One region of the Rhodomicrobium sp. genome, then DNA from elsewhere that is predicted to be linked to it. Evidence: predicted binding sites of a transcription regulator. Region 1 holds the regulator's gene; the other holds the start of a gene.

What was found. The regulator LexA, encoded in region 1, represses DNA repair genes until DNA is damaged. The targets are predictions, from matches to a motif close to TGTTCNNNNTGTGTTCNG.
Region 2: a site for LexA is predicted at 11,111-11,128, ahead of QM659_RS12940 (ImuA family protein). Genes of this name have one in related genera too.

What each region holds. Positions count from the first base shown of each region.
Region 1 covers NZ_JASGFR010000018.1:8,335-23,811, forward strand. The annotation lists gene QM659_RS08930 (ABC-F family ATP-binding cassette domain-containing protein) at 1-381, opposite strand, end outside; gene QM659_RS08935 (DUF3320 domain-containing protein) at 509-6,502, opposite strand; gene lexA (transcriptional repressor LexA) at 6,842-7,558, shown strand; gene QM659_RS08945 (PHA/PHB synthase family protein) at 7,787-9,640, shown strand; gene parC (DNA topoisomerase IV subunit A) at 9,814-12,066, shown strand; gene QM659_RS08955 (ATP-binding protein) at 12,192-13,685, opposite strand; gene QM659_RS08960 (response regulator) at 13,690-14,424, opposite strand; gene QM659_RS08965 (hypothetical protein) at 14,879-15,436, shown strand.
Region 2 covers NZ_JASGFR010000032.1:18,775-34,251, forward strand. The annotation lists gene QM659_RS12900 (YdcH family protein) at 1-148, opposite strand, end outside; gene QM659_RS12905 (YdcH family protein) at 463-651, shown strand; gene hisS (histidine--tRNA ligase) at 844-2,265, shown strand; gene QM659_RS12915 (ATP phosphoribosyltransferase regulatory subunit) at 2,262-3,386, shown strand; gene hisG (ATP phosphoribosyltransferase) at 3,388-4,098, shown strand; gene QM659_RS12925 (DUF1491 family protein) at 4,226-4,597, opposite strand; gene QM659_RS12930 (error-prone DNA polymerase) at 4,730-8,263, opposite strand; gene QM659_RS12935 (Y-family DNA polymerase) at 8,260-10,272, opposite strand; gene QM659_RS12940 (ImuA family protein) at 10,181-11,041, opposite strand; gene ggt (gamma-glutamyltransferase) at 11,263-13,044, opposite strand; gene QM659_RS12950 (NAD-dependent succinate-semialdehyde dehydrogenase) at 13,263-14,696, shown strand; gene QM659_RS12955 (mechanosensitive ion channel family protein) at 14,882-15,477, shown strand, end outside.

The DNA.
Region 1 (15,477 bases):
GTGCAGGACTTCGCCGTAACGCTCGATGATCGCGTCCATCTCGTCGGCGCGGTCGGGGTCGGCCATGGCGGCCTCAAGCTCCTTCAGTTCCTCCGCAACCGCGCTGACGGGGCCTGCTCCGTTCATGACCTCGGTCACGGCGCTATGGCCCGACATTTCGCCGACATCCTGATTGAAATAGCCGATGGTGGTGCCGCGATCGATCGCCACCTGACCTTCGTCGGGCTCGTCCTGCCCGGTGATCATGCGAAATAGCGATGACTTGCCCGCACCGTTGGGGCCGACAAGGCCAGCCTTCTCGCCTTTCAGGAGAGAGGCGGACGCCTCGATGAAAAGCAGATGATTGCCATGCTGCTTGCTGATGTTTTCGAGACGGATCATGACCACCGGGGATGCTGCGAGAGTTTTCGGATGCGCTATTGCGCGATTTGCTCCCCTTATGCCACGCGGGAGGCGCGGCGCCAGCGTGAAATAAGCCGCGCCGCTTCCATGGACGGCCGCGCTTGCCTCAATCCGAAAGTTCGCCCTGGAAGCGCGCGGCGTGTTGGGCCGCAGCCAGAAAACGCTCGCGCGCGGCCTCGCGCAGACGCCCGATTCCAAGGTGTCTTGCCATCATGAAGGCCGCTTCCTCGGGCTTCGCGCCGTCCGCCAGAAACCGGTCCGCGAGGGCTGCAAGTTCTGCCAGCGGAATGTCCGTGTGATCGCGCAGTTCGGTGCTGCCGGCGCGGAAACGCGGCAGCTGCGTCTTGTCGGCATTTTCGGGCCAATAGATCTTGCGCCCCTCTTCCGTTGAGCGGGGAAAGCGCCGCTCGACCACATCGAGCACTGTTTCGCGGATGCGACCGGCGGCTCGGTCGAAGCCGTGGGCGCGCGCGATGCGGCGAACGAGGACATCGTCGAAGACGGGGCCTTCGGCCTCTATGACGTGAGCGACCATTTTCCGAAGTGTCGGCCGATACCACGTTTCGTAGAAGCCGTCGCGATCAGGCGCGAAACCGGCTGCGGCAAGGTCGGCGGCGCGATATCCGCCCCCGTCGGCAATGGGGAACGCCAATTGCTCGCCCTCTGCGCGCGCCGCAAAAAGCGCGGATTGCGGTGGCGCGTCTTCCTTTGCTTCGACCAAATCGGGTTCATCGGCTGAGGCGGCGTGCGCGGGCAGGGAAGGGGCGTCTTCGTCCGACGTTTCGGAGATGAGCGCGAGCACCGCCTCGACGGGGGCAGGGGCCGGCTCGACGGGGTCGGGTGCGTCCTGCGACTTGGCCCGCTCGGCCAGCCGGTCCATTTCGAGGTGCTCGGAAAGTCGTGCGTGCAGATGGGTGAACGCGCTGTCGGGGTCGACCCACCAGTCGGTCGACCAGACGCGCACGATCCGCCAGCCCAGATTGCGAAGCACGCCCTCGCGGAGCCGGTCGCGGTCGCGCGCGGTCGCCGAGCGATGGTAGGTCGCGCCGTCGCACTCCACGCCCGCGAGATAGCGGCCCGGCGCATCGGGATGCACGACGCCGAGGTCGATGCGGAAGCCCGAGACGCCGATCTGCGGATGCACCTGCCAGCCCTTCGCTTCGAGCGCCTTCTTCACTGCGTCCTCGAACGGCGATTCCGTCTCGCCAAGAGGCTCCGAGGCAGCGGCAAGCGCGCGCGGTCCGCGTTCCGCGTATTCGAGGAAGTGCTTGAAATCGCGGATGCCTGTCGCCTTCGTGCGCGACAGGTCGATCTGGTCCGGCCGGAGTGTCGCGAACACCACGAGTTCGGAGCGCGCGCGCGTGATCGCCACGTTGAGCCGACGCGTGCCGCCTTCCTTGTTGAGCGTGCTGATCTGCACCGAAACCTTGCCCGCCTGATCGGGGCCGTAGGCGATGGAAAACAGGATGACGTCGCGCTCGTCGCCCTGCACGTTTTCGAGGTTCTTCACGAACACGGGTTCGTGCCACTCGTGGCCGAAGAACCGTTCGAGTTCCGGCTTCTCGCGGCGCTCCTTGTCGAGCAGGTTTTCGATCAGCCGTTGCTGCTCGCCGTTGAACGTCACGATGCCGAGCGAACTGCCGCTGGCGGCAAAGGCCGGATCGGAAAGACGCCGCACGACATCCGCCACGACTACGCGCGCTTCCTCTCTGTTGACGCGCCCCGAGCCGCGTTCGTAGATCCCGTCCGGCACATGCTCGAAACGGACGGCGCGATCCTCGGTCACGGGAGACGGGAAGGTGACGAGAGCGCCGTCGTAATAGTTCTGGTTCGAGAACGCGATCAGGCTTTCGTGGCGGCTGCGATAATGCCAGGCCAGCCGCTTGCTCGGAATGTTCGCGGCAAGACACTCGTCGAGAATGCTTTCGAGGTCTTCGACCTCGCTCGCATCCTCCGTGGCATTGCCTGCGCGGTCGAAGAAAGAAGTCGGCGGAAGCTGCTTCGGGTCGCCCGCGACGACCACCTGCCTGCCGCGCGCGATGGCACCGATGGCGTCCCACACCGGGATCTGCGACGCCTCGTCGAAGATCACGACATCGAAGGGCTGCGAGTCGGCGGGCAGGAATTGCGCGACGGAAAGCGGGCTCATCATCACGCAAGGCGTCAGCGCCGTCAGCGCGTTCGGCAGCTTCGAGAACAGGCTGCGAAGCGGCATGTGCCGCGCCCGCTTTTCGATCTCCCGCGAAAGGACGCCGAATTCGGGGTCTTGTCCGAAGGCGTTGCGGGCGGGCACCACTCCCGACAGGCGCGCGGCGACCACATGGCGTGCAAGCTGCGAAACCTTATGGTCGAGTTCGATGAAGCGCGCGATCGCGTCCTCATGCTGGTCCGAGACGAAGCCGCGAAGCAGCGCGTCGCGATGCACGGTCTGTTCGACCCACCAGCGTGCATAGGCGACCTCGAAGGCCGTTTCGATATCGGACGCTTCGATGTCGCCCGCTGTCAAGGCGTCTGTCAGCGGCGCAAGGCCGCGAGCGCGCGCGGCGGCGGCATGGCGAAGCCAGTCGCACCAGCGCTGGCTTTTCGGCGCGTTCGCTGCCCAGATTTCGGCAAGGCTCGCGGCGTCTCGCAGCCAATGGCCGGAGCGCGGCAGACCGAAATAGTCGTCGGAGAGATGCGCGAGGCGGACAAGCTCCTTGCGCGCCGCCTGAAACGTCTTGTATGCGGTCAGCGTCTTTCCCGCGTCCGTCGCGAAGCGGCCGCCCTCGCGCATGAAGTCCGGCCGATCGAGGATGAGCGCGGCGAGAAGGGCGAGCCACCCCGCCTTGTCACGCTCCGGGGTGGCAAGCGATGCGGCGGCTTCGGAGATTTGGCCGAGCCACGCGAAGGCTGCTTCGACGCGCGCCGGATCGGTTTCGAGCCCCTGCCAGATGGGGCCAAGCGCTCCGAACGTCGCGTCATGACGCATCGCCTTGGCGCGCCCCTCCTTCACCTCCATCAGCCCGACGATCTCGGTGCCGAGATCCTCGGGGGGCGCGCCGTCGGTGAACGGTGCGAGCGCATCCCAGACGCGCTTCTTGCGGCCGTTCCGCGTCAGGAAGGAGGCCGCGATTGCATCGCGCCAGTCCTGCATCAGACGGCCGAAGTCGAGGCTGAACACGGCGTCGCGGTAACGATTGGCGAGCCGCGCTTGCGCGGCATCGAAGGCGGCGCGGTCCCTGCGCCATGCCTCGAAGGCCGGTTTGAGCGCGCGGATATCCTTGCCGGCGAGCGTGGCGGCGTCGCGGGCCTCCGGTTTGAAGGCGAGCGCGGCAAAGACGATCATCGCATAGAGGCGATGCGGGTCTCCCGTTTCATGCGTCCCGAAATGCTTCGCGAGCACCGCGCCCGCGTTTGACAGATCGACCACGGCTTTGCGGAACGCGGCGCACGCCGTTTCCAGTTCGCCACGCCACACCGGCGACCAGTCTGCATGGCCGATCTCCTTCAGCGGGTGCGCTGCGGGCGTCGTGCCAAGCGCCTGCACGGCGGTTCGCAGGCTGCGGCAGAGATCGCGCAAGGCGCGCATCTCCGCTTCGTCGTGCTGATCGGGGGAGGAGAACGGAAGCTTGACCTTCGGTGCGAAGTCCCGTTGCGCTATGACGCGGCCCAGAGCACGGTGCACCGACAGGCCGTTGCCATGGCGGCGATGCAGCGCGACGACGACCTCGTTGAGCCGGTCGCGAAGCGCTTTCAGATCCTCCGTCGCCGAATCCCATTCGCGCGCGGCATCGGCGGAGCGCGATTCCCACGCTGTCTTGAGCTGAGCGAGGACAGCGGTTTTTTGCGCCTTGGCCGAATGCACTTCGAGGCAGAAGGAGCCGAGGCCGATGTCGTTCAGTCGCTTGCGAACGACCTCAAGCGCCGTCGTCTTCTGCGAAACGAACAGCACGGACCGCCCGTCGCCAAGAAGCTGCGCGATCATGTTCGCAATCGTCTGGCTCTTGCCCGTGCCGGGCGGACCGAAAAGCACGAAGTCCTTCTCGCGCGACGCGGCGACGACCGCGGCTGTCTGCGACGAGTCCGCCAGAAGCGGCATGAACAGGTCTTTCGGGTGGATCTCGCGGTCGAGCGCGCGTTCCTCCGGCATGTCGCGGGGATCGCCATAGGTGTCTTTCGGCGTATCGATGAGATGGCGAACCACGGGGTTCCGCTTCAGAAGCTCCGCGCGGTCGACAAGATCCTTCCACATCAGATATTTGGCGAAAGAGAAGTTCGAAAGCGTGACCTCCTCGGTCAACTCGAACCCCTTCATGTCCTTGATGTGCAGCCGCGCGATGCGCCAGATCTGCGCCACGTCGAGGCCCGACGCATCCTGCGGCAGATCGCGCTCGAACTCCGGCATTTCGAGGCCGAAATCCTGCCGAAGCATTTGCAGTAACGTCGGATTGATGCGGGCGTCGTCGTCATGGCGCACGAGCCGGAAGCCCGAGCGAATGGTGCGGCGCTCCAGCCGGACCGGCACGAGAAGCAGCGGCGCGCGGCAACGCTGGTCCTTCCCCGCAGGCGACCACGACAGAAAGCCCATGGCAAGATGCAGGCTGTTCGCGCCGCTTTCTTCGAGCGAGCCTCGCGCAGTGTGATGGATTTCGGTCAGCCGGTCCTGAAGGTCGTCGTCGGAAAGCGCGGTGAGCACTTCGCCCCGCCCGAGCGCTTCGAGCGCGTGCTGTCTCGCTGCGTCTTCGCCCGCCCTCAACTGGTAGACTTCGGCATCGCGCGGATCGTCGCCGCTCATGACGTCGGCTCTGGCGAGGATTTTTATCTCCTTGCCGCTCGCGAGCCGGTCTTCCAGCTCGCCCGCGTCAGGGCAGGAGAGATCGACGGCGCTTTTTCCGCTCTTGAAATTCAGGAGCCTGTTGCGAAGCGAGAGGTCGAGCAGCTTCCGCTTCCATTGTTCCACCCGGTCGAGCGGCTGATCCGGCTCGGCGGGCCTGACGGCTTCCTCCACGAAGGTTGGCGGTTCGTCGAGCCCAACCGATCCGCCGGCCTCCGCTGTCACGGGCAGAGCATCCTGCGCACCGTCATGCTCGACGCCGAGCGGGCGGATTCGGCGTTGGCGTGCCTGCGCGATATCGACGACCAGTTCGAAGCGGCGCGGTTCGTCCTCGTTCGCGTAGCTCGCGGCCTTGTCGACCGCGGCCCGGAATTTCAGCGGTGGATGGTTCGTGAGAAGGGTTGTCTCGATCAGGATCATTTCCTGCAGTTGCAGGCGTTTGCGAACGGTCTCGGCTTCGTCGACGACACAGGAGGAGAAAGCCTCCTGTGTGAGCCAGAGACCGCAATAGGCGTGGCCCGTCGAAAAGCCGACGAGCGGATTGAGCCCGGCCTGTTCCAGGCAGGCCGCGTAAAGCAGCGTGAGATCGAGACATGTCCCGAGCTTGCGCTCAAGGATCGCGCCGGGCAGGCGGATCTTCTGCCCGTCCTGCTCGAAACTCGCGGGCGGGAACGCGTAGACGATCTTCGCGTCGACGAGGGCAGCCCAGATCGCCTCGGCGACCTCCCACGAACGTCCCTTCCTGTTGCCGGAATAGCCGTCAAGCGCCGAGTTCCTGCCATGCAGACGGAGTTTCTCGGCGGCATTGCGCAAAATCACCTCGACGGCCGGGTCGTTCGGGCGGACGAAAGCGGCCACGAGTTCCGGCGGCGTGGAAAGTCCGGTCCATTCGTTCGGCGCGAGCGCCCGGCACGGGATCGTCGCGGTCGCCAGCGATTCCTCGCCCGCTCTCGCCGAAATGTGGATTTCGCCGTCCGCGGCTTCGGTCAGCCGATTGAGAAAGGCAGGGTCGAGATCGGCCTCGACCGGGCTGATCGAGCGGACGCCCCCCGCGTTGAGACGATCCAGCCGGAAGACCGTCGGCTTGAGAAAAGGAGGTTCCGACGAAATGGAAATCAGGACATCCGAGAAGTCGCGCTCTGTTCCGTTGGCGATCTCGATTTCGCCGATGGCCGGAATTGAATTGACCTGAAATGCCAGATTAATGCGCGGCGCCACGTTCGCCCGAAGCTTCACCGAAGGCGCCTGAAGATCAGAATCGTTGATCGGATCGTTGGTAATCGTCATAAAAAATATACCTAATTGCGCTTGTCACGGATACTCTCTGCTTACTGACTTCGCAAGCTGGATTCTCTTGTGCGTCACAATATGATGACTGTGGGGGAGAGTGCGTTTGAACAACGCAGAAATGCGGCCTGAAATCGGGCAGGCCGGAAGGGGAAAACGGTCCGACAAGTCGAACGCTGGCAGGACCGGGAATAAATTAGCCATTGGGAAATCTCCTGTCGCTAGAGATTCCTCCTGTGCAGGGCTGATCCAAAAGTGCCCTTTTTCCTTGCGGAACTTAATGAGAACGCTTAATGGTGTTCTTGGTTTGTACAGTCCTTCGCCACAACCGGGCCGCCCATGCTGACACCGAAGCAAAAGCAACTCCTCCTCTATATCAATGAGCGTATCGAAGCGACCGGCGTGCCGCCGTCGTTCGATGAAATGAAGGAGGCGCTGCATCTCAAGTCCAAGTCCGGCATCCATCGCCTGATCATGGCGCTGGAAGAGCGCGGCTTCATCCGCAGGCTTCCCCATCGCGCCCGCGCCCTGGAAGTCATGAAGATGCCGGAGCGCGCGCGCGCGGGTTTCGAGGCCGACCGCCGGCGGGGCTTCATGCCGACCGTCATCGAAGGACGCCGGTCATCTTTCGAGGACGCACCGCAGTCTCCTTTCATCCGCGACCGGGAAGACGGCGGCATATCGGTTCCCGTGATGGGGCGTATCGCGGCGGGCGTGCCGCGCTCGGCCATCGAGGACCACAGCCACGTCCTCGTCATGCCGCCGGAATATCTCTCCACGGGCGATCACTTCGCGCTCGAAGTGCGCGGCGACTCCATGGTCGAAGCCGGAATTCAGGAAGGCGATACGGTCGTGCTGAAAAAGACCGCGGCCGCCGAAAGCGGGGATATCGTGGTCGCGCTCATCGACGACGAGGAGGCGACCCTGAAACGGCTTCGCAAGCGCGGGCAATCGATCGCTCTCGAACCCGCAAACCCGGCCTACGAGACGCGTATTTTCGGTCCTGACCGTGTGAAGATCCAGGGCAAGCTCGTCGCGCTCCTGCGGCGATATTAAGATCGAACCTGACGAGTCATGGCTGATATGCGGCTATCGCGAGGGCGGGACAGCCGCCATCGAAGCGCTATAGTAAACACTTAGTCGGAGGACAAGCGCGGCGGGCGAAGAAAAGCTTTCGGCCCCTCACCAAACGACGCCAGAATGTTATATTATTAGTCCATGCTCGATTCAACGAGCGCAAAAGGACGCAAGAATAACTTTGCGGTTTGGGAGAGCTACGCACGGATGTCAGACAAGCGTCAAAAAGGCGACAAGCGAGAAGCCGCGAGCGCTCCGGCGCCGTCCAGACCTTTGCCGGGCCTTCAGTCTCCGGAGCAATTCGCGACGAACCTTCTTCGCGCCTTTGAGGCTAGCGGGCAGGCCGTCGCGAAAATCTACGAGGACCGGGACAAGCGCTCGGGCGCTTTCACGGTCGCGGGCGGAATGGCGGACATCGGCAAGATTTTCGCGCCGATCGCGCAATACTGGATGAGCGACCCGCAAAAGCTGGCAGCCGCTCAGGCGAAGCTCAATCAGGATCTCATCGACCTTTGGGGCCGGACCTATCAGCGTTTTCTCGGCGAGGAGGTCCAGCCGCTGATCGAGCCGGCCGCCAGCGATCCGCGCTTCAAGGACAAGGAGTGGTCGGAGAACGCATTCTTCGATTTCCTGAAGCAGGCCTATCTTCTGACCGGCAAATGGGCGGGCGATCTCGTCGAGAACGCCGAGACGGTCGACAGACACGCAAGGAAGCGCGCCGAGTTCTATCTGAACCAGATCGTGACCGCGCTTTCGCCGTCCAATTTCCCGTTCACCAATCCCGAGGTGATCCGCACCACCGTCTCGACCGGCGGTCAGAACCTTGCGGAGGGAATGCAGCACCTTGTGGAAGATCTGAACCAGTCGGGCGAACTGCTTCGCATACGCCAGACCGACATGTCGGCTTTCGAGGTCGGCAAGAATCTCGCCGTCACCCCCGGAAAGGTGGTCTATCAGAACGACATCATGCAGCTCATCCAGTACACGCCGTCGACGGAGAGCGTGTATCGCGTGCCGCTGATGATCGTGCCGCCATGGATCAACAAATATTACATCCTCGACCTGACACCGCCGAAGTCGTTCATCAAATGGGTCGTCGATCAGGGCTTCACGGTTTTTGTGGTCTCCTGGGTGAATCCGGACGCCAACCTCGCCTCGAAATCGTTCGAGGACTACATGCGTGAGGGGGTGCTCGACGCGACCGACGCCGTGCTTCGCATCACGGGCGAGCCGCGCACCAATGCCGTCGGCTATTGCGTCGGCGGTACGCTGCTCGCGAGCACGCTCGCCTACATGGCCGGGACGGGCGACGACCGTATTGCGTCGGCCACGTTCCTCGCCGCGCAGACCGATTTCACCAACGCCGGCGATCTTCTCGTCTTCATCGACGACGAGCAGTTGAAGGCGCTCGACGAGGTGATGGCGGAACGCGGTTTCCTCGATGGCGCGCGCATGTCGGCCGTGTTCAACATGCTGCGCCCGCGCGATCTGATCTGGCCGTACATCGTCAACAATTACCTGCTCGGCAAGCAGCCGTTCCCGTTCGACCTCCTGTACTGGAACGCGGATTCGACGCGCATGCCGCCAGCGAACCACAGCTTCTACCTGCGCGAATTCTATCGCGACAACAAGCTCGCGCGCGGGCTTCTGTCGCTCGGCGGCGTGCCGCTCGACCTCTCCCGCGTGACGATCCCGATCTACGAACTCGCCACGCGCGAGGATCACATCGCGCCCGCGCAGTCGGTGCTCGTCGGCTCGAAGCTGTTCGGCGGACCGGTGCGCTTCGTGCTGGCCGGATCCGGGCATATCGCGGGCGTCGTCAATCCCGTAAGCCGGGCCAAATATCAGCACTGGATCCTTGAGGACGGCGATCCGAAGACGATCCCCACTGTCGATGCCTTCGTGGCGCGGGCAACGGAATATCCGGGTTCCTGGTGGCCGGACTACGCGAAGTGGCTCGGCTCGCTTTCCGGCGACAAGGTTCCGCCGCGCGAACCCGGCGGCAATGGTTACGCGCCCATCGAGGACGCACCCGGCTCCTACGTCCGCGCGGTGTCGTAGCCAGCCGCGTATTACCTTTCTCTCGTCGAAGCCTCCTGCCGGTGGCTTTGACGCGCGAGGATCGGCTGTTCAGGCTGCTGGGGCGTTGCCGACGGGCCTTTGAAATTGCATGCCCGTCGGGAACCGCGCCCTCCGCCCTTGAGCCGCCATCGCGAACCCGCTACCTCTGACGCATGGCCGACGAAACGATTCTCGCGAACCCACCCATCGAGCCGATCCGGCTGAAGGACGCGCTCGAAGAGCGCTACCTCGCCTATGCGCTCTCCACCATCATGCACCGCGCGCTGCCCGACGTGCGCGACGGGCTGAAGCCCGTGCATCGCCGCCTCTTGTTCGCGATGCGGCAATTGAAGCTCGATCCGGCGGGCGGCTTCAAGAAATGCGCGCGCGTCGTCGGCGACGTGATCGGTAAATATCACCCGCATGGCGACCAGTCGGTGTACGACGCGCTGGTGCGTCTCGCGCAAAGCTTCTCCCAGCGTTACCCCCTCGTCGACGGGCAGGGCAATTTCGGCAATATCGACGGCGATAACGCAGCCGCGATGCGCTACACCGAAGCGCGCATGACGGCGATCGCCGCCGCGCTGCTCGACGGCATCGACGAGGACACCGTCGATTTCCGCGAAACCTACGACGGCGAGGAAGAAGAGCCGGTGGTGCTTCCCGCCGCGTTCCCGAACCTGCTGGCCAACGGCTCGTCGGGCATCGCGGTCGGCATGGCGACGTCGATCCCCCCGCACAATGCGGAAGAGGTCTGCGACGCGGCGCTCTATCTCATCAAGCACCCGAAGGCGAGCGTCGAGACGCTGCTGACCTTCCTGCCGGGGCCGGACTTTCCGACCGGCGGCGTGCTCGTCGACGACACGGCGGGGCTCGTGGAAGCCTACCGCACGGGCCGCGGCTCGTTCCGGCTGCGCGCGCGCTGGCACACCGAAGACACCGGTCGCGGTGCCTATCAGATCGTCATCACGGAAATTCCCTACGGCGTTCAGAAGTCGCGGCTCATCGAGAAGATGGCCGACCTTCTGCAAGCGAAAAAGCTGCCGCTGCTCGGCGACATCGACGACGAAAGCGCGGAGGACATCCGCATCGTCATCGAGCCGAAATCGCGAAACGTGGACGCGGCGCTGCTCATGGAGCAGCTTTTCCGCCAGACCGAGCTTGAGGCGCGCATTCCGCTCAACATGACGGTGCTGTCGAAGGGGCAGGTGCCGCAGGTGTTGGGCCTGACGCAGGTGTTGCAGGAGTGGCTCGACCACCGCCGCGTGGTGCTGCGCCGTCGTTCCGAGCATCGCCTCAAGCAGATCGATCACCGGCTAGAGGTGCTGGGCGGCCTGCTTATCGCCTATCTGAACCTCGACGAGGTGATCCGCATCATCCGTAACGAGGACGAGCCGAAGCCGGCGTTGATCGCGCGTTTCGCTCTGACGGACGTGCAGGCCGAAGCGATCCTCAACATGCGGCTGAGATCCTTGCGAAAGCTTGAGGAGATGGAAATCCGCACCGAGAACGACGCGCTGACAAAGGAGCGCGAAGGGCTTGTCGATCTTCTCGGTTCCGATGAAAAGCAGTGGGACAGGATTTCCGCCGAGATCAGGGACATCAAGAAGCAGTTCGGCAAGGCGACGCCTCTCGGGCGCCGCAAGACCGGCACCGCGGCTCTTCCCGATATCGACCTTTCGGCCGAGGAAGCGCTGATCGAAAGGGAGCCGGTGACGGTCGTGCTGTCCGAGAAGGGCTGGATACGCGCGCTGAAGGGCCACGACGCCGATCTCGCCAAGCTCACCTTCAAGACCGACGATGCGCTGAAGGTCGCGATCAAGGCTCAGACGACCGACAAGATCGTGCTCTTCGCCACCAACGGTAAATTCTACACGCTCGAAGCGAGCCAGCTTCCGGGCGGGCGTGGGCAGGGCGAGCCCGTGCGCCTCATGATCGATCTCGACGAGGCGGACGATCTGCTTGAAGCCTTCGTGCACAAGGCGGGCCGCAAGCTCGTTGTGGCGTCGAGCGTCGGCAACGGCTTCGTTGTGGCCGAGGATGAGGTTGTCGCACAGACGCGAAAGGGCAAGCAGGTGCTGAACCTCGGCGATGGCGAGCGCGCCGTGCTGTGCCGTCCGGCGGAAGGGGATACGCTGGCCGTCGTGGGAGAAAACCGCCGCTTGCTCGTTTTTCCGCTCGCCGAGTTGAATGAACTGACGCGCGGGCGCGGCGTTCGCCTCCAGAAATACAAGGATGGCGGCCTTGCCGATGTGCAGGTGTTTGGCGCCGAGACGGGCCTGAAGCTCGGCGATACGGCGGGCCGCGTCCGCGTCGTGACCGAACTGGACGAGTTCCGGGGCGCCCGCGCAGGTGCGGGCTCACCCGTGCCAAAGGGCTGGCCGAAGTCGGGCCGCTTCGGACTGACGGGGTTTGAAACCGCCTGACCGGCATCGAGTCCGGCATGGCACCGCCACGCCGCGCTGCTTCAGAAAGGCTGGCGGGAAGCGGCCCTGCATCGGATGCGGCACGATGCTTTGAGTTTTGGGGCGCCGTCTTTCTGTCGCGCGTCTTATCGGGAAGCCGCTTCACATTCTGCGGACGCTCTCAGGGGGGCGCTTCCCCTGGGAAGCCATACCCGCGCCGTGAGGCCGCCTTCGCGCTTGTTCGCAAGCGCGATTTCGCCGCCATGGGCTCGCACGATGTCCCGCGCGATGGCGAGGCCAAGGCCGACGCCGCCGGTTTCGGGTGAGCGGGAATCTTCGAGGCGGCGGAACGGCTGAAACGCGATTTCAATTTTCCCGGGCGGGATTCCCGGCCCTCGATCGGCGACGATCACCGTGACGCCGTCATCGCCCGTGGTCACGCTCACCTCAGCGCGGCCTCCGTATTTGACGGCGTTGTCGATCAGGTTCGCGAAGACGCGCTTCATCGCGGTAGGCTGACAGACGAGAAAGGCATGGTCCGGTCCCTCGTACTCGGCGAGGCGGCCACGGTCAGAAAAGGTATCGCACAGGCTTATGAGCACCGCCGCGAGGTCCACGCGTTCAGCGCGCTCGCCCTTGAGGTCGTCGCCCGCGAAGGTGAGCGTCGCGGAAATCATCCGCTCCATCTCTTCCATGGCGGCGATGAGATCGGCCTTCGTTTCGCCCTCCGGCAAGCGCTCGGCGTCAAGGCGCAGGCCCGTCAGCGAGGATCGCAGGTCATGCGAGATAGCCGCGAGCATGTGGGTGCGCTCGTCGATGAATCGCTTGATGCGCTCCTGCATGTCGTTCATCGCTTCGGCTACCACCGTGAACTCGTTCAACCCCGTTGTGTCGATGGGAACCGGATCGCGCGTTCGGCCGAGAGTGCGGGCGGCATCCGCGAGACGGCCGAGCGGGACGAGGACACGGTGCGACGTCATCGCCGACAGGATCACCACAAGGAGGATGGCGCCCAGAATGCTCGCCATCCTCGGATCGAAGAAGGGCGCGAAACGCGGCGGCCGATCCGGCCCGACGGTGAGCGTGCCGCCGTCGCTTCCCTGGATAACGACTTCGAAATCGCCGAACAGCGGGAAATCGCCCTCCTGAGGTTCGAGCGGGCCGGTCCGCACCGACTTCATGAATTCCGGCGGCACGAAGCGCATTTCGCCCGCCTCCGCTCTCGGAAACGACGGGCCGCCTCGGCTGGAGATGATGACCCGCGTTCCGAGCCCTTCAAGCTCGCTGGCGAGGGTTGCGCGAATCCTTTCATGGAACGAGCGGCGTCCTGTAGGCGAGCGGTCGAACGCAGGCACTGGCGGCGCAAATCCGCGCGGATGCCACCGGATATCGAGGCCGGTCCGCGTGGCGGCTTCTCGCGCGGCGGTTTCGCGTTCCGCTTCCTGCGCGGTGAGGATCGAACGCGTTGTTTCCGCGACCTCGGCGATGAGCCAGCGCGCGCTGTAGACCGTTGCCTGCGGGTGCGGCATCAGAAAGAACACGGCCGAGTTCAGCGCCTGTACCGCAAGAAGCGCGATCAGCGTCGTGACGGCGATGCGCGTGCCGAGGCTTAAACGCGGGCGGATGCTCGGCAGTCTCATTCGGTCACGCCGACTGCCTTGTATCTTCGACCGAAACCGGCGCGCAGAAGATATAGCCGCCGCTCCGCACGGTCTTGATGAGTTCGGGTGTCTGCGGGTCCGCCTCGATCTTGCGGCGCAGCCTCGACACCTGCACGTCGATGCTGCGGTCGAAGGGCGAAGCGGCGCGGCCGCGCGCGAGATCGAGAAGCTGGTCACGGCTGAGAACGTGCTGGGGTCGTTCGAGGAAGGCCAGCAACAGATCGTGCTCGCCTGCGGTAAGGTCCACGAGCGCGCCGCCCGGATTGTGCAGTGTGCGGCGCACCACATCGAGCCGCCAGTTCTCGAAGACATAGGTGATGCCCGCGATCCTCGTTTCAGGCGTGGCGTCGCCGGTTCGTCTCAGCACGGCGCGAATGCGGGCGAGAAGCTCGCGCGGGCTGAACGGCTTGCAGACATAATCGTCCGCGCCGATTTCGAGGCCGATGATGCGATCCGTCTCACTCGACATGGCGGTGAGCAGAACGACCGGGATGCGGCTCGTTGCACGAAGTCGCCGGCAGAGCGAAAGGCCGTCTTCGCCCGGCATCATTACGTCGAGCACGATCAGATCGAAACGCCCGGCCTCGACGGCCGCGAACATGGCGACGCCATCGGCGACTTCGGTTACTCGTATGCCATTGTCGGTGAGAAAGCGTTTGAGGCTGGTCCTGATGCGCCTGTCGTCGTCCACGACAAGAATATGATGTGTCGAAGCCAAGGAAAACTCCCGTTTACCGGACATCCGCATCATAGAGGGGCAAAGCTCACGCCGCCACCCTCCGCGTGTAACCGAGCGTTACATGCGTCGCCGTCGCGATACGGGAACGATCAGGCGGCGGATTTTAGGGATGCTCATGCGTTGCCTTTTCGGCGCGGCGGGGGCAGTGCGATTTGGTCTCTGTTTCAGACCCTCGTCGTTCGCGTATCGCGATACTAAGCGCGAACACCGCCGCACACGGATATCCTCTTTCTATGACGCTGCAAATACGTGCACTTCCCCGGTTTTGACATCGAACGGCAGCTTTGTTCTCGAAAGACCGGATTTTGAACAGTGTCGCGAATTACGCAGGTTTGGGCGTCGTGTAACAGAGCGTTACACTTCGTCGCCTCGCGATCATCGAAATCGGCCTCGGAAACCGTAAGCTCCACCTGTCGAACAAGGAGTATATTCGATGATTTGCTCATTATCACGGGGCGCTCTCGTTGCAGCGTTTCTGCTCCCCTGCATCGCATCTTCGGCGTCCGCGCAGACACCCGATCGCCCGCCGCTCCCGCACATTGCATTCACGGCTCAGCCTCCGTTGCCGGGCGAAGCAGGCGGTCCGGGCGCACCTCGGGGCGACGGCCCTCCCTTCTCGCATGACGGCTTCCGCCATCCACCCCGGCCCTCGCTCGCGCAGGAGCTTTCCACGCTCGAAACCGAGATTGGCATCCGCGCGAACCAGATCGACGCTTGGCGCGATTTCACCGACGCGTTCCTCGCTGTCGCCCAACCGCCCCGGCCGCCAAAACCTCCCGTTCCAGGTGACGCGCCTGAAAAGGCGAAGCCGTTCGAGACCGCGCTGCGGCTCGCCGACTCCGCAACCCAGCGCTCAAAGGCTGCCGAGGCGCTCGTCAAGTCCGTCGAGGCCCTTCGCTCGAAGCTCGCGCCGGAACAACTCGCAAAGCTTGCAGACGCGGAAGCCCGCCTGCGCTTTCCGCCGTCTCGGCCGCCTGAGCATCGCTCGTGAGGTCTGCCCGGTCCGCGAATGGTTACGTTCGAGGGCCGAAG
Region 2 (15,477 bases), on a different contig from region 1:
AGAGCTTGCGCTTCTTGAGACGCGTAAGACGCAGCTGGTCGCGATCCGGAGCGCTCTCAAGCGCCGTGATCGCATCGTCCAGATCGCGATGTTCCTGTCTGAGCTGTGCGAGTTTCTGGCGCACACCTCCATCTTCCGAAGTGTTCATCAAACCCCCGGGGATGACGCCAAAAATACTCGGCCCCGAAAAATCGCTTACGAATTTCATCATAGCACGAATCCCGAATTTCCGAAAAAGCGCAATCTCCTCGATCCGCAACGTGTAGCACGGATTGGAAAGATTCTCATGGGATTTTGAAGACGGTCGAAGGAATTTGTTAAGATATGGCGCAAATTTGCAAGGAATTCCAGGTTGCCGATTATGCGCCATGCAACCTCGTCATGACTTGGCGCCAATTATGTCATTTTTTCGCCATAAATTGGGATTGCCATAGGAGGGTTAAACAAAAGTGGAGGCCGGAAATGAGCCTTATTGCGCATATCGAGGAACTCAAAGAGAAGCACCAGACCATTCAGCGGCAGATCGAGCTTGAAATGGCTCGGCCTCTCGTCGACGGGTTGAAGGTTTCCGAACTAAAGCGCCGTAAGCTCCTTCTCAAGGAGAAGATAGAAAAGTTCAAATCCGGAGAGGACGTCGCTCTCAGGGCGTAACACCTCCGAAACGGGCCAAGGCGGCAGGGCATGACCTGCCGCTCAGGCCACAACGCCGTCACCCTCCCCTACCGCGTTCCTTCCTGTCGCTCCGCGCGCCCCTTATAACACGCCCCTCTTTGGCCGCCGCGCGTCGCCGCAATCCCCACAAAAGTCTTGCGCTCTCCGACAGTCGGCTTCATTCCTTTCCGCATGAGCGACAAGAAGCCATCGAAATCACAGGTCAAGGCGCGGCTGCCGAAAGGCATGCGCGACGTCGAAGCGCAGGAACTCCGCGCGCTGAAGCACATGCTCGGCACCATCAGCGAGGTGTACGAGCGCTACGGCTTCGAGCCGCTCGATACGCCTGCGTTTGAATATACCGACGCGCTCGGCAAATTCCTTCCCGACACCGACCGCCCGAACGAGGGCGTGTTCTCGTTTCAGGACGAGGACGAGCAGTGGGTGTCCATGCGCTACGATCTCACCGCGCCGCTCGCGCGTTATGTCGCGCAGAACTTCGATGCCACGCCGAAGCCGTTCCGCCGCTATCAGACGGGCTACGTTTACCGCAACGAGAAGCCCGGCCCCGGCCGCTTCCGTCAATTCATGCAGTTCGACGCGGACACGGTCGGCACCGCGAACCCGGCCGCCGACGCCGAGATGTGCATGCTCGCCTCCGATACGCTCGACGCGCTCGGTCTCGGAGGTTCCTATATAATTAAAGTGTCGAGCCGCACGCTTCTCGACACCGTTCTCGATGCCGCAGGCATCGACGACCAGAAAAAGCGTCTCGTTGTGCTGCGCGCCGTCGACAAGTTCGATCGCCTCGGCATCCCGGGGGTGTCCGATCTGCTTGGAAAGGGCCGCAAGGATGAAAGCGGAGACTTCACGCCCGGCGCGGACCTCACATCGGCGCAGGCGAACGCCGTGCTCGCGCTCCTCAGTGGCGACGCGCCCGCCGACGCGGCCGTCGCAGCCATCATGGAACTCGTGCGCGGCTCAGGCTTCGGCGACGACCGCATCCGCTTCGATCCCACAGTCGTGCGCGGCCTCGAATATTACACCGGCCCCGTCTTCGAGGCGGAACTCACCTTCCCCGCCACGGACGAAAACGGCCAGACCGTGCGCTTCGGCTCGGTCGGCGGCGGCGGTCGTTATGACGGCCTCGTCTCGCGCTTCCGCTCGCAGCCCGTGCCCGCCACCGGCTTTTCCATCGGCGTGTCGCGGCTTTACGCGGCGCTCTCGCATCTCGGCAAGATCGGCGCGGCGAGGGCGGCGGGTCCGGTGGTCGTGCTCGTCATGGACAAAGCGCGCGTCGGCGACTACCAACGCATGGCGCGCCAGCTTCGCGATGCGGGCATCCGAGCCGAGATGTATGTCGGCGAGGCGGGCATGAAGGCGCAGATGAAATACGCCGACAAACGCGGCAGCCCGTGCGTCATCATTCAGGGCGAGGACGAACGCGCCAAGGGCGAAGTCACGATCAAGGATCTGCTGGAAGGCTCGCGGCTTTCCGGCGAAATTGCCGATCATGCCGAGTGGAAAGAGGCGCGCCCCGCGCAGTTTTCCGTGAGCGAGGGCGATCTCGTCGCCGCTGTGAAGAACCTCATCGAAGAGCAGGCCAAGGCGTGACGGCGGAAGGCGCAAAGGAATTCGGGGCGCTCGAAGCGCAGGCCGCGACCATCATGACGCTGTTCGCGGCGAAGGGCTATGAGCGCGTGGCTCCAGCCTTCATCCAACCGGCCAGCCTTTTTCTCGACCGCATCGGCGAGAAACTTCGCGCGCGAACCTATATCTTCAGCGACCCTAGCGGCGAGGAACTTTGCCTCCGTCCCGACCTCACGCTCCCCGTGGCGCGCGTGTTTCTGGAGCGCGGCGCGGGCGATGGCGTTTCGAAATTCAGCTATAACGGCCCCGCGTTCCGCATTCAAACGAAGCCCGAGCGGCTGCGCACGCGCGAATTCCGCCAGGCGGGGATCGAATATTACGGCGCACGCGGCATTGAGGCCGACCTCGAAGTCATGGCGCTTACGCTCGACGCGGTGCGCTCCTGCGGCGTGCTCGATTTCACGATCCGCGTCGGCCATATCAGCCTCGTCCGCGCGCTGCTGAACGCGCTCGACATGCCGCAGCGCTGGCGCGACCGCCTCGCCCGCGCCTTCCGGCGGCAGGCCTTCGCGCAGGAACTGGATATCCTTTCACGCTCGCAGGCCGACCGCGCGCCCGCCTTGCCGGAAACGGCGCTCACCGAAGACGGCTTCCTCGCCCATCTCGATACGGAAGGCGTGCCGTTTATCGGTCTGCGCCGCCCGGCCGAAATCGTGAAGCGCCTGCAGCACAAGGCGGCAGATGCGCAGGAATTGCCGCTTTCAGCCGAAACCGTGCGGCTCGCGCGCGACTATCTCGCGACGCGCGGCGACGTGGACACAGCGCTCGACCGCATCGCGTCTCTCGCCGCTGAGGCGTCGCTCGACCTCGGCCCGGTGATGGACGACGCGCGGGCGCTGCTCGGCGGCATCAAGAAGCTCGCGGGCTGCGCCCCGGTGATCTTCGAGGCCGATTTCGGGCGGCATTTCGAGTATTACACCGGCATGGTGTTCCGGATCGATGCGGCAGGCGTGGAACGGCAGATCGCGGGCGGCGGTCGTTATGACGGCCTCATCCGCGCACTCTCCGGCGGCGCGCGCGACGTGCCCGCCGTAGGCGCTGCAATCCATACCGAGCGGCTGCTCGTCGCGGCCTCGGGGAGATAGCATGGACAAGCTCATCGTCGGCGTGCCGTCCAAGGGGCGGCTGATGGAAGATACGCTCGACCTGTTTCGCAGGGGCGGTGTCGCCATCGAGAAGACGGGCGACGCGCGCGGCTACAAAGGCGCGATGACGGGCGTGCCGGATGTCGCCGTGGAATTTCTTTCTGCGGGCGAGATCGCACGGCACCTGCAAAGCGGGCGGGTGCATCTCGGCGTCACCGGCGAAGATCTTGTGCGCGAGCAGATCCCCGATGCCGACGAGCGCGTGGGCCTCCTCGTGAAGTTCGGCTTCGGCCACGCCAATGTCGTCGTCGCCGTGCCCGATTGCTGGCGTGACGTGGAAACGATGGCAGACCTCGAAGAAGCGGGCGCGCTGTTTACCGCCGAGCACGGCAGGCGGCTTCGCATCGCCACGAAATATCCCATGCTGACGCGCCGCTTCTTTACGGAAAAAGGCGTGGGCCACTATCGCACGGTGGAGAGCCTCGGCGCGACGGAAGGCGCACCCGCCGCCGGCATGGCGGAAGGCATCGTGGACATCACGAGCACGGGCGCGACGCTTCGCGCGAACGGGCTGCGCATCCTTGCCGACGGGCTGATCCTTCGATCCGAGGCCAATCTCGTCGCGGCGCGCGCGGCGCTCGCCGAGCCCCGACTGGCTGCGCTTTGCACCGACATCGCGGAGCGGCTCCGCATGGCGCGCGGCGTAGCCTGACGCTTCGATTGCGATCCTCGGTCAGTCCGGGTCAAATCGGGCTCGATTTGCGGCAGACAAGCTGATCGACATAAACCTGCACGTCGCGCCTGATCGACGGCAGGTTGCTGCTGCGCGCGCGCCAGGGTCACGCAACCGTTGCAGCCGTTGCCCCCAGCATGTGCCTTCCTTGCGGCGTTTCCACTTCGAGAATCCAGATGTCGGGATCGCGGCTCGCCTGCCGTTCAAGATAGGCATCCGCTTCCGCCTCCGCCGCATGAGGCGTGTAGACCGGCTGCCATGCGCGTCCATCTTCCATGAAAAGCGTCCCGGCCGGCGCCATTTCGGCGAACTGCGACGAGAGCGGAGCGAAAACCTGGGCCGTGCCATCGAGAGCGGCGACCTTGATGTAGATCGCTCCGGCATCCGCATCGCCGTGACGCACGAGCGCGGCAGGAATGAAAGCGGTGTCCAGGCGACGCAGGTAGGCGCTCACCCAAATGTGAGATTTAACGCGCATGTTTCCCCTCTTTTACTGAGGCAAAGGCGAAACGCTCCGCCAGCGTGGGGCCGTTGCCTTGGTCATTTTGCGACCGTGCCTCTCCTGCGGCAATGGCTTATCCAGGGCTACAGGAAAGGATGTAAGTCAGCATTAGCGAAAATCGCGGCTTTTTAAGGTGCGGGTCCAATCCGGGTTAACTTTGGAACGTCGGCGTGGCAGTGAGGTTCCGTGCGTCCCTTCGTCGCCGCGCCCATAGCGAACGGCGAATGCGGCGGCATCGGGTTGAAGACGCCCGAGGACGCGCGTGAAATCCGTCAGGCGGCGGCTTACGACATGGATGACGCCGCTTTCCCTTTGCAGAACGCCTTCGCAGAGGATCACTTTCGCACCGAACACAGCCCGGCGATAAGTCTCGGAAAGCTTCGGCCATATGATGAGGTTGGCCGCGCCTGTCTCATCCTCGATCGTCATGAAGATCGTTCCCTTTGCGGTGCCGGGGCGCTGGCGAAACAGCACGAGCCCCGCGATCGTCACGAAGCGACCGTTCGGCAGCGTCTTGAGATCGACGGCGCGCACCATGCCTTGCGCCTGAAGCTCGGCGCGCATGAAGGCCATCGGATGATTCCGCAGCGACAGGCCGAACACCGAATAATCCTCCGCAACGGCCTCGCCCGCATCCAGCGGCGGCAGCGCGACCGCGTCCGGTAAGGGCAATGGTGCGGAAGGCTCCGTTGCCCGCGCGAAAAGCGGCAATTCATCCGCCTCGAACCCCACGACGTCCCACAACGTTTCGCGCCGCGCCCGCGCCACCGAGCCGAACGCGTCGGCGCGCGCGAGCGTGAGCATCGCGGCGGTGCCGAGTTTTGCGCGGCGCATCACATCTTCGGTGCTTGAAAACGGGCCGCCCGCCATGCGTGCCTTCACGATATTCCCGGCGTCGTCCTCGCGCATGCCCGCGACGAGACGGAAGCCGAGGCGCAGCGCATGCCGCCCGCCGTCCGCAGCCTCCAGCGTATGATCCCATTCGCTCGCGTTCACGTCGGCGGGGCGAACCTCGACGCCATGCTCGCGCGCGTCGCGGACAAGTTGCGCGGGCGCGTAAAAGCCCATCGGCTGGCTGTTGAGGATCGCGGCGGCGAACACATCGGGGTAATGGCACTTCATCCACGCCGAGCAATAGACAAGGAGCGCGAAAGACGCCGCGTGGCTTTCCGGGAAGCCGTAGGTGCCGAAACCCTGGATCTGGCTGAAGCAGCGCTCGGCGAAGTCGCGCGGATAGTTCCTCGCAAGCATGCCTCCGATGAACTCGTCCTTGAACGTCCCGATGGTGCCGACCTTCTTGAACGTGGCCATGGCGCGGCGCAGCTCGTCCGCGCGGCCCGCCGAGAAGCCCGCCGCGACGATGGCGATGCGCATGCACTGTTCCTGAAACAGCGGCACGCCGAGCGTCTTTTCGAGAATGCCTCTCAGTTCCGGGCTCGGAAAACTCGCCTTTTCGAGGCCCTGCCGACGGCGCAGATAGGGATGCACCATGTCGCCTTGGATAGGACCGGGCCGCACGATGGCCACTTCGATGACGAGGTCGTAGAAGTTCTGCGGCTTGAGACGCGGCAGCATCGTCTGCTGGGCGCGGCTTTCCACCTGAAACACGCCAATGGAATCGGCGCGCGACAGCATCGCGTAAACGGCCGGGTCTTCCGGTGGCACGGTGGCAGGCGTGAAGTCGCGGCCATAATGCGCACGGATGAGGTCGAAGCCTTTTGCGAGGCAGGTCAGCATGCCGAGCGCGAGCACGTCGACCTTCAGCATGCCGAGCGCCTCGATGTCGTCCTTGTCCCATGAGACGATGGTGCGGTCGTCCATCGCCGCGTTCTCGATTGGCACGAGTTCGTCAAGCCGCCCGCGCGCGATGAGAAAGCCGCCGGGGTGCTGCGACAGGTGGCGAGGGAAGCCGATCAGTTCGCGCGTCAGTTCAAGGCAGAGCATCAGGCGCGGGTCCTTCGCGTCGAGGCCGAGCGCGGCGAGGTCGCCCGGATCGACGCCGCCATCGCTCCAGCCCCAGACGGAGCCCGCGAGCGCCGCCGTCACATCCGGCGAAAGCCCGAGCGCCTTGCCCACCTCGCGCACCGCGCCCCGCGTGCGATAGCAGATGACGGTGGCGCACAGCCCGGCGCGGTGGCGGCCGAAGCGGCTGTATATGTATTGAATCACCTCCTCGCGCCGCTCATGCTCGAAATCGACGTCGATGTCGGGCGGCTCGTGGCGCGCGTCGGAGATGAAGCGCTCGAACAGGAGGTTGGAGCGCGCCGGGTCCACGCCCGTGATGCCGAGCGCATAGCACACGGCCGAGTTTGCCGCCGAGCCGCGCCCCTGATGCAGGATGTTCTTTTCCCGCGCGAAGCGGACGATGTCCTCGACCGTGAGGAAGAACGGCGCGTAGCCGAAGCGTGCGATCAGGTCGAATTCGTGCCTCACCTGCTCCGCCACATCGTCGGGCACGCCGTCCGGATAGCGCCGTCCGAGCCCCTCCCACGTGAGGCGCTCCAGCCGGGCCTGGGGAGCTTCGCCGTCGGGCGCGATCTCCTCGGGATATTCGTATGTCAGTTCGGCGAGGCTGAAAGTGCAGCGCGCCGCGAGCTTCACGGTGTTTGCCACGGCCTCCGGATATCCCGCGAACAGTCGCGCCCTTTCCGCGGGCGCTTTCAGATGCCGCTCGGCGTTCGCCGCGAGCCGGAAGCCCGCTTCGTCGATGGTGCAGGCGTGGCGGATGCAGGTGAGGACGTCCTGAAGGCGGCGGCGCGCAGGGACGTGGCAGAGCACGTCGCCGGTTGCGACGAGGGGAACGCAAACGGCGGCGGCGAGCGCGGCGAGACGGGCGATGCGGGGGCCATCGTCGCCACGGAAGCGATGGCTCGCGGCGAGGTAGACCCGATCCGGCAACCGCGCGGCGAGCGTTTGCAGGTGGCGGCGGAAGTCGGCCATGCGGCGCGGGCTTCGGAAGATGTCGTCCGGCGGCAGCACGGCGACGATCTGCCCTTCCGCGAAGGACAGGAAGTCTTCCAGCGCGAGACGGCATTCGCCCTTCGGGATCGTGTCCTCCCGTCCGCGGTCGCCGAGGCTCTGGGCGAGACCTGCGTCGGCGTGTGGCGCTGCCTGACGCGATGCCGCGTCCATCGCGGTATCGAACGGCACGCCATTCTCAGCGTCGGCGAGCGGAAAGGACGGCGACGCTTCCGACGGCCTTTTCGGCCACGGCAAGACGTTGGAGCAAGGCTCTCGCGTTTGCGGTTCGGAAACGGGGCGGGGCTTCGATTGGGCTGGCTTCGAGCGGCTTTGCGCGAAGGAGAGGGCTTCGCTCCTGATGACGCGGTCCGACTTGCCGAGCGTCAGAAGCCGGCACAGCCGCCCGTACGCCGCGCGGCCGGTCGGATAGCACAGAAGATCCGGCGCTCCGTCGACGAAGGAAAGGCGACAGCCGATGACCAGCTTCATACCATGGTCACGGGCGGCGAGATGCGCGCGCACAATGCCAGCAAGCGAGTTTCTGTCCGTGATGGCGATGGCGGACAGGCCGAGTTCCGCCGCGCGCGCCACGAGTTCGTGCGGATGCGATGCGCCTTCTAGAAACGAAAAGTTCGTCGCGGCCTGAAGCTCGGCATAGCGCGGCGGCGCTCCCGCGATCATGCGAACACTCCGTGCAGATACCAGCGTGGCGGGCGCTCGCCGCCATATTCACCTTCGCGATAGACCCAGAAGCGCATCCCGTGCGCGCTTTCCACGCGATAATAATCGCGTACCTCGCGGTCTTCGTCGCGAAGCGCGCGCCACCATTCGGACGCGATGCGCTCCGGCCCGTCCGCGCGCACGATGCGGTGGACGACCTTGCGCCAGCGGAACAGCATCGGCGGCGCGTCGGGGAGCACGGCGGTCACATCGATGGGATGGGGCCGTGTAAAGAGGCGGACGGGGCGCTCGGGCAACAAGTCCCAAGGCGAGGGCTCCATGGCCGGCTGTTTCGGGGAGCGCCTGCCCTTTGATCCGCGACCTCGTTCCGCTTTGCCGCGTGGAAGGGATGTCTCGTCAGGCTGACGCGACGGCGTTTCGCCTTTGAGCGCGGCGTGGGACGACGGCTTGAACCCAGCGGAAGCGAGCAATCGGGGCGCCGCAGTTGCTTCGCCTGTTTGCCGCGAGGAAGCGCGCGGACAGCCTGGCGATCCGGCGTCTCTCGAATGCGGCTCGGGCATACGCAACTCGGGCATGCGCAACTCGGGTGTGGCACCGCGCGCGTCGCAAAGCGCGAAGGGCGCAGCCTCCTTCTCCTCAGCCGCCAGACGCGGGGTTTCAGCGACCGCGAATGCCGTTCCCGCGTCGGCGAGCGCGGGTTGCCTTGCCACGGCGCGCTCGGGAATATGGCTTTCGCGCAGCGCGAAGCGGTAGACGCGCCCCTCGCCGAAACGGTTCTCGATCCCGTCGATGAGCGCCGCGAGGTCTTCGAGGCTCGCTTCGCCCCGCACCTTGCGCAAGATGTTGGACTGGCGCGCTTCGAGCGGCTCCACCTTCGAGGCGAAGATCATGGCGGAATCGATGCCGAAGCCGGGATCGATGAGCGGCAGCTTCTCGCGGAAGAGGCGCATCACGCGAGCCGGATCGCGGCAGGGAAGCGCTGTCGTCACGGCCTGCCCTTCCACGCCGCCATCGGCGCGGAAAAAGCTGACCTCGAAGGTGAGGCCGCCGTGCCGCTCCCGTTCGAGGCGGCGGCACAGCATGTCGAGCAGCGCGCGCGTGACGCGCTCGATGTCCTCCGGCGCGGCCAGGGGCTCGGCGAAGCGCAGGCGTTCGAGCCAGGGCGACGGCTCGCGCAGGAAATCGATGGCTTCTTCGGCGCGGCCGAGCGCCTTGTCGAGTTGCGGCAGAAGGTCGGGAAAGCGCCGCGCGAGACCGGCGCGCGGCATGGGCAGCACGTCGCCGACCGTGTAAAGGCCGAGCTTGCGCAGCACGCTTGCGGTTTCGGCGGCGATACGCAGCCGCTCGACGGGCAGCGGCGCGAGCAGGGCGGCGAGACCGGCTTCAACGCGCCGATCCCCCTCGCTCTCGAACAGGGTCCACGGCCCCGACAGGAGCGACGGCGCATCCCCGGCGGCGGCCGCGAAGTCATCCGCGATCACATAGCGTTCGGCGTGATGGGCGAGCGCAAAGGCCGCGCCGAAGGTGGGCGCGATGGCGGCGCGGGCCGGAATGCCCCGCGCTTCGAGGCGGCCGAGCAGATCGTCGGCGAGTTTGTCCTCATCGGTCGCAGCGCCGCAGTGGCGATCCGGCTTTTCGTTCAGGCGCCCGGCTCCGAACGCGGGTTGAGCGAAGAGATGCGCGCAGCCGGTGATGTCGAGCCAGAGGCCGGACGGCGCGGGCGCGGTCGCGGGCGTATAGCGCTGTGCCCACAGGGCGAGTGCGGCGCGTGCGTCGGCCTCGGCGGCGGGGTCGGCGTCGGCGGTGACGAGTTTCGGGCATACCGCGAGCGCGTCGGCCAGCGGCTGGTGCAGGGAGAGCCCCGCCTCGATAGCGGGGCCATCCAGCGCGGCGATGCGGCGGACGGTGCCGTGCTTCTCAAGAAGGGCGAGCGGTTCGCGCCGCTTCGCGAGCCTCGGGCGCTTCAGCCGCGCGAGCGTCATCGCAAAGTTCGGCAACCACACGTACATGGCCCGCTTTCCCGTGGCCCGCTTCGAAAGTGTGCCCGTCTGCGCCATCGAGTGCCTCCACGATAAAGGATGCGGTTCTTCCATTGCGGCAATAGTCGAGGTCGAGACGCCAACGCGGGGGCCCGAGGCCGCCGAAGACATCGGACGAAGGAACGGCGGCGACGCGCCAGCGGGTAGAGGCGGCCCCGCTTGGCTCGCCGGCCACGCCCCTGGGTTTCACCACATGGCGGCGGACGAGGAGCGCGAGCGCGTTTGAAGCCCGCGCGGCGGCGTCGAGCCTGCGCCCGGTTTTAAGCGTAAGCGCGCCCGCCTCGCCGAGCACGGCGGCGACGGCCCGCGAATGAAGCGCCTCTTCCATGACGGCCAGCACTTCGGCGTCCTTCCGGCAGTCCACGAAAACGATGCGCGCCGGGTCGAGGCCGAAGCGGCGAAGGCCGGGCACGTAACAATCGCTTTGGCTCGCGGCCCATAGCGCGACGCCGCCTCGCATGCGCAGGTGAGCGGCCAGCACGGTTGCCGCGAAGGCTGTCACCGATGGCGCGAGTTCGGCTTCGAGCGCGGTCGCGGTGAACTCATGCAGTGCGCCGAGCGAAAGGCCGCCGCCGGGCAGGGGCTCGTTCAACCGTGGATCCGCGAAGGGCAGCACGGGGGGCGCCCTGCCATCGTCGAGATAGTGGCACTCGATGGCGCGGACCTGCATCCTGAGCGCGTCCAGAACGCCGGAAACCGCTGACCCGGCACGCCGGTCCGAAGCTCGGTTCTCTCGCATCGCGGTTTGCGGCCGGGCGCCTTTTTCGGCACGGCGATCTGACGGGGGGCTGACGCTCATGACACATTATGATCCTGCTTTGTTCTTGTTTTGGACCATAAACCCGCGTCAGTCAATCAGTTTGTTCTCGCATGAAAGCTGGGCGCAACGGGCCATCGCCGCGTCTGGCGCGCGCCATAACAGTAGGGCGCGCTTTTGATCCAATCAGAGCGGGATACGCTTCAATATCCGATCGCCGCCGAGTCGCCGTCGCGCAGGTCGGCCGCGCCGAGGAACAGCGGGCCTTTCTTCATGATGGAATTGGCGCGACCGAGCACCCGGTGCTGGAACGTGCCGTCCGCGTTCTTCGGCAGAATGAACCCGCGCGATTCGAGAAGCCGCAAAGTATCCTCGGACACACCCCGTTCGGTGATGACGTTATCCGGCATCCACTGATGATGGATGCGCGGCGCGGCGGTGGCTTCGGCCACGTTCATGTCGAAGGTCAGCACGTTGAGAATTTCCTGCAGAACCACCGTGATGATGGTGCTGCCGCCGGGGCTGCCGGTGACGAGGTAGGGCGCGCCGTCCTTCATGACGATGGTGGGCGCCATCGAGGACAGCGGGCGCTTCCTGGGTTCGATCGCGTTCGCATCGTCGCCGGTGAGGCCGAAGGCGTTGGGCGCGCCGGGCTTCGCGGAGAAATCGTCCATCTCGTTGTTGAGGAGGAAGCCCGCGCCGTCCACCGAATAGCCGCTGCCGAAGGCGAGGTTCAGCGTGTAGGTGTTCGCCACCGCGTTGCCCGCCTTGTCCATCACCGAAAAATGCGTCGTCTGCTCGCCCTCGGGCGCGGGCGGTTTGCCCGCCGACACGTCCGCCGATTTCGACGCGCGTTCGAGGTCGATGCCCTTGCGAAGCTCCGCCGCATAGGCCTTGTTCGTCAGCCCTGCCACCGGCACGGTAACAAAATCAGGGTCGCCCAGATATTTCGCACGGTCCGCATAGGCGCGCCGCATCGCCTCGATGAGCCGGTGATAGGTGTCCGCGCTCTCGTTGCCGAGCGGTTTCAGGTCGTAACCTTCGAGGATGTTCAGCATCTGGATGACATGCACGCCGCCCGACGACGGCGGCGGCATGGAGACGATCTCGTAGCCGTTGTAGATGCCACGCACCGGCTCGCGCTCGACGGGCTTGTAAGCCTTGAGGTCGTCCGTGGTGATGAGGCCGTTGTTCTTCTTCATCTCGGCGGCGATCAGTTCGGCGACTTCGCCCTCGTAGAAGCCCGCCGCGCCGCGCTCGCTGATCGCACGCAGCGTTTTCGCGAGGTCGGGCTGGCGCAGCACCTCGCCCATGCGATAAGGCTCGCCTTCGGGCTTCAGGAAGTAGCGCGCCGAAGACGGATCGGTCTTCAGCCGGTCCTTCGCCCGCGAGAAGGCATAGGCAAGCCCGTAGGGCACGACAACGCCCTCTTCCGCGAGCCGGATCGCGGGCGCCATCACCTTTTCGCGGGGCATCGTGCCGTATTTTTCGAGCGCGTAGAGCAGCCCCGCCACCGTTCCGGGCACACCCGCCGATGCGCGGCTATAGCGCGCCTTGTCGCGATCCACAGCGCCGCGATTGTCGAGGAACATGTCGCGCGTGGCGGCCGCGGGGGCGGTTTCGCGATAGTCGAGCGCGATCTTCCGGCCGTCCGCCAGCGTGATCAGCATGAAGCCGCCGCCGCCGATATTACCCGCCTGCGGATGCGTGACGGCCATGGCGAAGCCGACAGCCACGGCCGCGTCGATTGCGTTTCCGCCAGCCTTGAGGATGTCCGCGCCGACCTGCGCGGCGACCTTCTCCTGTGCGGACACCATGCCGTTTTCGGCGACGGTGGGCACGAAACGCGCGTCGAAGCCGATGAGCGCGTCGGCCGCCGGATCGGTCGCCTTCTGCGCGAGCGCGGGCGGCGCGAAGTGAGCGAGGACCAGAAGCAGGACCAGCGAGACACAGAGGCAGCGAAGTGCGGATTTCGAATGCAGCATGGGCTGTGGCCTGAAGGTTGGGGGGCAGGCTGACGGAATGGCGACAGATAAGATTTAACCGCGACTGCTTTGCAGCAGGAAATAGACATTCGTGTGAGAGGCCGGAATTGGAAACGATACTCCCGCATCCGGCAAGCCGGAGGCGGGAACGACGCCAGCCGAAAGCGGTTGAACACAGAGGCAAAGGGCGGGCGCGCTTTCAATTCACGAGGCCCATCATGACACATCACGCGGGACATGGTTACGAGGCGAAGGCGGCGCAGGGCGAAGGCGGCGTCGGCCCGAAGCTCAAGACCGAAAATCCGGCGACGGGCGAGCCGGGCCGAACATACGAAGGCCATTCGCGCGAACAGGCGCTCGCGATTGCGCGCGAGGTGCGCGAGGCGTTTCCCGGCTGGCGGCGCACGTCCTTCACGGAGCGCGGCATCGTCGTCGGCACAGCGGGGCGCATCCTTCGCGAGCGGAAGGACACGTTCGCCCGGCTGATGGCCGAGGAGATGGGCAAGCCCGTCACGGAGGGGCTCGCAGAGATCGAGAAATGCGCTTTCAACTGCGATTATTTCGTCGAGAATGCCGAGCGGTTTCTCGCGAATGAGCCGGTCGAACTCGAAGGGGGACGCGCCTATGTCACCTTCAACCCGCTCGGGCCTCTGTTGGCCGTGATGCCTTGGAATTTTCCCTTCTGGCAAGTGTTCCGCGCCGCCGTGCCCGCGCTGATGGCGGGTAACACGGTGCTCCTGAAGCACGCGAGCAACGTGCCCGGCTCGGCGCTCGCCATCGAGGACGTGTTTCGCGAGGCAGGCGCGCCCGACAATGTGTTTCGCACCATCCTGATCGCTGGTCGCGACACGGCGGAGCTGATCGACAGCCCGCATGTCGCGGCAGTGACGCTTACCGGCAGCGTGGCGGCGGGCAAGGCCGTGGCCGAGGCGGTGGGCCGCAATCTCAAGAAGACCGTGCTCGAACTTGGCGGCAGCGACGCCTACCTCGTGCTCGACGATGCGGACATCCAGCAGGCCGCCACCGTCGCCGCGAAAGCCCGCATGGTGAACGGCGGCCAGAGCTGCATCGCGGGCAAGCGCTTCGTCGTGATCGCGCCGGTGCGAGAAGCATTCGAGACGGCGCTCGCGGAAAAGATGAGCGCGATCCGCATGGGCGATCCGCTCGACCCGGCAACGAAGCTCGGCCCGCTGGTAAGCGTAGGCGCGCGCGACGAAATCCACCGGCAGGTGCGCGAGAGCATCGAGAAGGGCGCGCGGCTCCTTTGCGGCGGCGAGGTGCCCGACCGGCGGGGTGCGTGGTATCCGCCGACGGTGCTTACCGACGTGAGGCCGGGCCAGCCCGCTTACGACGAAGAAGTGTTCGGCCCTGTCGCCGCGATCATCGAGGCGCGCGACATCGAACACGCGATCCGCATCGCGAACGACTCCGAATTCGGGCTCGGTTCGGGCGTGCTGACGCGCGACATCCGGCGCGGGGAGGAAATTGCAGCGAACGATCTCGAAGCGGGCATGGCGTTCGTGAACGAGAACGTGCGATCCGACCCGCGCATGCCGTTCGGCGGCGTGAAGCACTCGGGCTACGGCCGCGAATGCGGCGTGTTCGGCATCCGCGAATTCGTGAACATCAAGAGCGTCCACGTGCGCGAATAGCGGCAAGGCGACCGAAGAGCGTTCCATTGCGCGGGAAGCGCACCCGTCGCCCAAGCTCAACTCGCCTCGCATGACGTCCGGCAGCCGCACGGAATGGTTGACGGCGCTCCCCGCCTTATTGCCCGCAAACTTGCCCTCTAGTACACCAGCAATCCTGTATTTCACGGTTTCCAAGGGTTTGCTCGATGGCTTTGCGGCACTGGATCGTTGCGGTTTTTCTCGCGACGGCGCTTGCTCTCACGAATGGCGGCGCGATGGCGCAAGGGGCCGACGCCCCGAAACCGGCTGCACCCGCCGCCGCGGCGCCGGCACCCGCGCCCGAGGCGAACAAGGCAGAGGTCATCAAGCGTGCAAACGATGCCTTTGGAGCGGACATCGCAGGAACGACCGCGAAATGGCTGAAAACGCTCGACGACATCGAGAACCAGCTTCGCAAGCCTGGGCTTCGCTATCCCGAACTCGATGGCTTCCGCGATCAGCTTCTTAAGATCCGCGTCGAAGCCGATGAGTTCTGGAAGAAGCTGGAGCCCGCGATCCGGGCAATCGACGAGCAGGTGCGCAACCTGCCCCCGCTGCCGGCTGCCGACCAGCCGCCCGAGACGGGCGAAGCAGCCCAGCTTCGCGCCGACCTGACTTTCCATCTGAGCCACCTGAATTCGGCGCGCGCAACGCTCGACCACACGCATTCGCGCGTCAATCAGGAGATCAACTCCATCCAGGACATCCGCCGAAAGAACTTCACCAGCAATCTCTTCCAGCCGGTGCAGGGCGTCTGGTCGGC